2 linked regions of the Lewinella sp. 4G2 genome follow. Each later gene encodes a partner of the first gene's protein in a complex. Links are inferred from orthologs where the notes say so. Each region holds a gene or a part of one and is shown on either strand. Other genes may lie near its edges.

Region 1 (3,270 bases):
GTACTCATGCTGGTCTACGTTGACGTCGCGGTGGAGGAGTTCGTAGCGGACGTAATCCATCTTCGTCCGGAAGCTGGGGACGGCTACGTAGGCGACGATGGGCAGCAGGATCAATCCGGCGATGGCGACGGCGGCGGGCCACCAGGTTCCCCGGCGCCAGCCCTCCGCCAGGATCAGTACCCCTACCCCGGCGTACGCCCCCGCCAACCCACTGCGGACGGCCAGGAGATGAAGCCCCACAAAAAGGAAGCCGGCCAGGCCCCACCAACGCTTTTGGTAGCCCAGCGCTTTCCGTTGTCCTGCGTAGTATGCGAAGAACGTACCCATCGCTACCAGCAAACTGAATCGGATGTGGTTCCGCGGCACCGGCATCGGCCGGCCCTGGCTGATGAGTTCGTTGATCTCCGCAAAGTGAAATCCGTAGTTGACGAATACCCCCAGCAGGACGACGCCCAGGAAGAGAGCGAATCCGCCGAAGATCAAATTACCGGTCTTCCGGTCCAACGTTGGCAGGCCCGGCCAGATCAAGGGGAGGCTCAGCAGCGGGATCTTGATGCGGAGGCGTTCGAGGTAGTAGGGCCAGTCTTCCGTTTGCCAGCCGCCCAGGAGTAGGAGAACGTAGAGGGCGATCAACGCTAAGGGAAGTGGACTTTTAATCCATTCCCCAATCTCGGCCCGCCACTTTGGATTTAGGCCCTTCAGTGGGTCCAGCAGGCCCAGCACCACGATGCCGATTAGCCCGATGGAAAGAACGGGTGGGGAGATCACCAATCCGAAAAGGGCACCGGCCAGGAAGAGTAGGTAGAGGTATATCCGGTAGGTTTCGATCCGATCTCTCGACATAGCGTGCGCAAGTTAGCAAGAGGATACCGGGAGGCTCTAAAGTGTTTCCTCTAGCGCCACGCTCACCCTTATTTACCCCCCATTTCATCGCACCCGCGCGAGCGCCCAAACTAGGATTAGCAAGGTGCGAACGCACTAAAAGCCGCCACCGAATGCGCTATATTTGCGGCCGATATGGCAAACGAAGTTTTCGGTCGCGTAGAAGCGATCATCGATGAGATCAATGGCGCGACGGCCGCGACGGCGCAGGAAGTGGAAGCTTTCCGCATCAAGTACCTGGGCTCCAAGAACACGCTGAAGCCACTGATGGGCGAGATGCGCAACATCCCCAATGAGGAGAAGCGTGCGTTCGGCCAGCTCGTGAACAAGGCTAAGCAGGTAGCGCAGGAAAAATTCGACCAACTGCAGGACGCTATTCAGGAAGCAGCGGGCGCTGACGCAGGTGCCGGGTTGGATCTGACGGCGCCGGGTGAGCCGATGCCCCTGGGCAGCCGCCACCCGATTGCCCTGACGATGCGCCGGATCATCAGTATTTTCAGCCGCATTGGGTTCAACGTCGCCGAGGGGCCGGAAGTAGAGGACGACTGGCACAACTTCTCCGCCATGAATACGCCGGAGGACCACCCCGCCCGCGATATGCAGGATACCTTCTACGTTGGTGAGCAAATGCCTTCCGGACCGAATAATACGGACATGCTGCTGCGGACGCACACCAGTTCCGTACAGGCCCGGACGATGGAAAACGAAAAGCCACCCATCCGCATCATTGCCCCCGGCCGGGTGTACCGTAATGAGACGATCAGCGCGCGGAGCCACGCCCAGTTCCACCAGGTGGAAGGACTATACATCGCCGAAAAGGTCAGCTTTGCCGACATGAAAGCGACCCTGCTGCACTTCGCCCGCGAGATGTACGGGGACAAGACGAAAATCCGCTTGCGCCCCAGCTACTTCCCCTTCACCGAGCCGAGCGCCGAGATGGACATCTGGTGGGGCCTCGAAACAGAGCATGACTACCGCATCACTAAAGGAACCGGCTGGCTGGAGATCCTGGGCTGCGGAATGGTGGACCCCCAGGTGCTCATCAACTGCGGTATCGACCCCGAACAGTACACCGGTTACGCCTTCGGGATGGGCATCGAACGCCAGGCCATGCTGCTCTACAACATCACGGACATCCGGTTGATGTTTGAGAACGACGTTCGCTTCCTGAAGCAGTTTGCCTCCGTCCTGTAGCCAAACCCGGACGTAGCGACATTTGCCAGGCACAGAATTTGGCACACGTGATGGAACCCTAGCACTATGCAGACGTTAAAATCTTGCACAGTTGACCGTGCGTGCCTTATCTTTAGAATCGAATTACGACGGAGCGCCTTGCACGGCAACTGTCGTCGGCTTACGTAAACCAACCCCACAGTAAATCACTATCTTGACTGGACTGCTCGCAACGGCGAGCGGAAGGAACCTGCTTTTGTAACTAAATAATTTTTATTGTGACTATATCCACTGCACCCGTTGCACCGGCTGCCGTATCCGGTCTGTCCCCCTATACCGGACCGTGGGAGAAGGCCCAGGCAGCCCATTTACTACGCCGCTGCATTATGGGCCCAAAACCCGTAGAGATTAATGATGCCGTTGCTGACGGCCTCGACGCTACCCTGGATAAGCTATTCGCGACGCCCGTCGTCCCGGCCCCACCCGTTAATCACTTCTTCCCCGATGACCCCTACGTAGCCGTGGGTCAGACTTGGGTCAATTCGCCGCGTAACCCTAACGTTGACGTCGGCCCGTACCGTTCCAATTCGCTCCGGGGTTGGTATTGGAACCACCTGATCGATGCGCCCGGTACCATCATGGAGCGTCTGGCGATGTTCTGGATCAACCACTTTGGTATGTCCGACGTCGGTGAGCAGCGCGCGCAGTACCAGTACATCCAACTCTTCCGGGAGTTTGGCGCCGGCAGCTACAAGGAGATGATCGAAAAGATCACCGTGCACCCCGCCATGCTGCGTTTCCTGAACGGTGATTACTCCAACAAGTGGGAACCCAACGAAAATTACGCCCGGGAACTCCTGGAGCTATTTACCATTCAAAAAGGTCCCCAGATTGCTCCCGGTGATTACACCCATTACACCGAGCAGGACATTAAAGTAGCGGCCCGGATTTTGACCGGTTGGCGCAACCGTGGCATGTGGAGTGAGGAGGACATCCCCGTAGAGAGCTACTTCTTCGCAGAGTGGCACGACGATGAGACGGACCCCAATAATCCGAATCAGAACATCAAGCAACTGAGCGAGAAGTTCGGGAATGCCATCATCCCCAACAACGATGAGAATGAGTATAAGGATCTCATCGCCATCATCTTCGACCAACCCGAAACGGCCCGCGCTATGTGCCGGGAGATCTACCGCTTCTTCGTGTACTACGACA
Region 2 (3,437 bases), on another replicon or contig:
TTACGCCGTGGCCAATTACAACGCCCTCAACCTGACGATCGACCTCGAGCTGGAGTTCGGCAACAAGTCCTGGTGGAACAACCTCTTCTACGACATTGTCGTCTACCGCGACGACAGCGAATCCACCGCCGGCGGCCGGGCCGGTTTCCCGTACAACAACGGGAACCCCTATAAGTGGGTCCGCATCTTTACGGGGATGGACAACGAGGATAGCCAGGCTAACGAACACGTGATCGGCCACGAGATCGGCCACTGCCTGGGCCTGCGCCACACGGATTTCTTCGACCGTTCCTCCTGTAACCGTGGATTTAGCAACGAAGGGCAGAGCTCTTCCGGCGCCCAGCGCATCCCCGGAACGCCGGCAGGCTACGACACCGACTCCCAAATGAACGCCTGCTGGCCTTCTGACACGGACGGTGAGTTCAGCTACTACGACCGGGTCGCGCTGCGCTGGTTGTTCTAAGCATCAGCTCCTCGACTACCAAGCAAAAAGCCCCCGCCGGATCATCCAGCGGGGGCTTTATTTTTGGGGATGCCCCGGTTAGCGCTGTCTCTGCTACCGCCGTACTTCCGCGGACAACTGCTTCGTCAGGCTGCCCTCTATCCCCCGCATGGCTTTGTCCACTTCCTTTTCGGAAAGGGTCTTGCTATCGGATTCCAACTGGAAGCTGACGGCGTAGCTCTTCTTCCCTGCTCCCAACTGCTCGTCGTTCTCGTACACGTCGAACAGGTTGACGGCGGTGAGGAACTTCTTCTCCGCCTTGCGGGCCAGGCGCTCGATGTCGGCAAACTTGACGTCTTTTCGGACGATCAGGGCGAGGTCCCGCCGCAGGGAGGGATACTTGCTCGGCGTTTGTACCTGGACTGGCTTCTTCGGTAAAACCTTAAGGATGTTATCCCAGTTGAGGTCCGCGAAGTAGACGTCGGATTTGATCTGCCGTTGCTTCAGTTGTTTGGTGTGGACGAGCCCGAAGTCGGCCAGTACCATCGGCCCCTTGTGGTAACGGAGGCCGAATTGGTAGTCGTCGCCTTCTACCTCGGCGGTCCGGTAATTATCCACGCCGAGGCGTTTAAGGACGATTTCCACGGCTGCCTTCAGGGTGTAGAAGTTGGCGTCGTTTTTAGCCTGTCCGCCGTGCCAGGATTCGGCGGTTTTGCGGCCGGTCAACGTCAGCGTCAGGTGGTTCACCTCCTGGTAGGGGCTGTTTTTCTCCCGGTCGAGGTGGTAAGTACGGCCGAATTCGAAAAGGCGCAAGTCCTGCTGTTGGCGGTTGTGGTTGTGGGCCACCGTTTCGAGGGCGCTCTGCAGCATCCCCGGGCGCATGATGTCCAAGTGGACGTTGCTGGTGTTGTTAATGTAAACGACGCCTTCCAGCTGTCCTTCTTCTCCCTTTTCCTGGTAGTAGCGGCTTTCGTCGAGGGAGAGGGCCATCATTTCGTAGAAGCCGTTAGCGACGAGGAGGTCACCCGTCAGTTCACGGATGTAGTTCGGGTCCGGGTTGGGGGCCACGATCATGGCGGTGGTGATCTCGCCGGGGATCGGTACGTTGTCGAAACCGTAGATCCGCAGTATTTCTTCAATCACGTCAATCTCCCGCGTTACGTCCGATTTGTTGGTGGGGACGGCTACTTCCAGCGTCTCGTCATCCAGTGCCGAGACACCCATATCCATGCTTTCCAAAATCCCCCGCACCTGCGTCCGCGCCAGATCTGCGCCGATGACTTCACGGATCTTTTGGTCACGCACTTTAATTTTCAGCGGTTCCACCGGGTTAGGGTAGAGATCGAGCAGCTGGCTGGTGACTTTTCCGCCGGCCAGTTCTTCGAGGAGGAGGGCGGCGCGTTTGAGGGCGAAAACCGTCACGTTCGGGTCACTGCCCTTTTCGAATACGCGGGCGGCGTCCGTGCGGAGGGTGTGGCGCATGCTGCTGCGGCGGGTGGTGCCGGCCTCGAAATGAGCGGCTTCGAGGAAGATGCGGGTGGTCGTATCGCTCACGCCGCTATCAAGACCGCCGAAAACGCCGGCGATACACATGGGTTGGTGCAGGCCATCGCAGATCATCAGATCGTCCGCGCTGAGGGTGCGCTCCACCTCGTCGAGGGAGGTGAATTTGGTGCCTTCAGGTAGTTTTTCTACGTGGATCTCGCCGCCGGCCATCTTATCTAAATCGAAAGCGTGGAGGGGCTGGCCGAGTTCGTGCAGTACGAAGTTGGTCACGTCCACTACGTTGTTGATGGACTTGACGCCGATGGCCTGCAGGCGCTGCCGAAGCCAGTCCGGGCTGGGAGCGACGGTCAAATTTTCGATGGTCAGGCCCGCGTAACGTGGTGCCTGGGTGGCATCGTGGACGGTCACCTTGACCGGAGCCGCATCGCCGGCCTGAAAGGCGCTGACGTCGGGGCGCTCTACCCTGACATTCTTGTCGTGCAACACGTTCAGCGCCGCGGCGAGGTCAAAAGCTACGCCCAGGTGGTTCGTTGCGTCGGAGCGGTTGGGCGTCAGGCCGATGTCGTAAACGTAGTCTTCTTCGAGCTCAAAAACGGTGGCCGCCGGGGTGCCGGGGGCGTATTCCTGGTCGAGGACCATGATGCCGTCGTGGCTCTGGCCGAGGCCGATCTCGTCTTCGGCGCAGATCATGCCTTCGGAAACTTCGCCGCGGATCTTACCTTTTTTGATAGTAAAGGGGTCACCCTCATTGGGGTAAAGTTTGGCGCCGACCGTGGCCACGATCACGTACTGACCGGCGGCGACGTTGGGAGCACCGCAGACGATAGAAACGGGTTCTCCCGCGCCGGTATCGACCCTGGTTAGGGACAGGCGATCGGCCCCGGGGTGCTTGCCGCATTCCAGGACGTGGCCGACGACAAGGCCAGCCAAACCGCCGGGGATGGATTCCACTTTTTCCATGCCCTCTACCTCCAGCCCGGTGCCGGTGAGGATCTGGCCGATGCTTTCCGCGTCCAGGTCGATATCAAGGTACTGGCGCAACCAGTTGAGGGAAACTTTCATAGTTTTTTTCTTGGGCGGGCAAAGGTAATAGTCAGTCCCTTAGCGGTCGTAGCGATTGCTCGCCTTTACCGAGCGCTGAGCAAAATCGGGTGATAAATGACCTTATATATAAGGTATGGTGGAGCTGAATAGACGTAGAACGGGGCGCTGCCGCAGGTGCCAACTAAGGGAGCAAGAAGCGATGATCGAGCGACGCAATGGACTGAACCGTTAATTATTGCGTAACGGCCGACTTTTTTCCGTTACATCGTAATTATTGGCGCATCTTTGTTAACTCCGAGGGTGCTTTCTGAGTTAACTTGGCAGTAAGCCGCCGACCAGCGCCCCGCAAAACAGACCTTGAATGAAATCCATCTTTACGTTACTACTGCTCTTCGTAGGTACGGTTTGCTTTGCGCAAACTGCTTCCCTGCGTATTGAGCCGTCT

The links.
Region 2: the proteins of pheS (region 1) and pheT are in contact, whole or in part, in a crystal structure (PDB 6P24), measured with the Escherichia coli proteins. The link is inferred for Lewinella sp. 4G2 from one-to-one orthologs.

The regions. Positions count from the first base shown.
Region 1 is NZ_LVWJ02000014.1:2,393,814-2,397,083, reverse strand. Bases 101-3,046 are described here. They hold pheS (phenylalanine--tRNA ligase subunit alpha), read left to right. Parts: upstream 101-1,017; coding sequence 1,018-2,076; downstream 2,077-3,046. Other genes in these bases: A3850_RS10185 (DUF1800 family protein), read left to right, coding at 2,334-3,046; A3850_RS10195 (O-antigen ligase), read right to left, coding at 101-843. Outside these bases: more of A3850_RS10195, read right to left, coding at 1-100; more of A3850_RS10185, read left to right, coding at 3,047-3,270.
Region 2 is NZ_LVWJ02000019.1:384,224-387,660, reverse strand. Bases 284-3,396 are described here. They hold pheT (phenylalanine--tRNA ligase subunit beta), read right to left. Parts: upstream 3,011-3,396; coding sequence 557-3,010; downstream 284-556. Other genes in these bases: A3850_RS18615 (T9SS type A sorting domain-containing protein), read left to right, coding at 3,354-3,396; A3850_RS18625 (M57 family metalloprotease), read left to right, coding at 284-463. Also shown: more of A3850_RS18625, read left to right, coding at 1-283; more of A3850_RS18615, read left to right, coding at 3,397-3,437.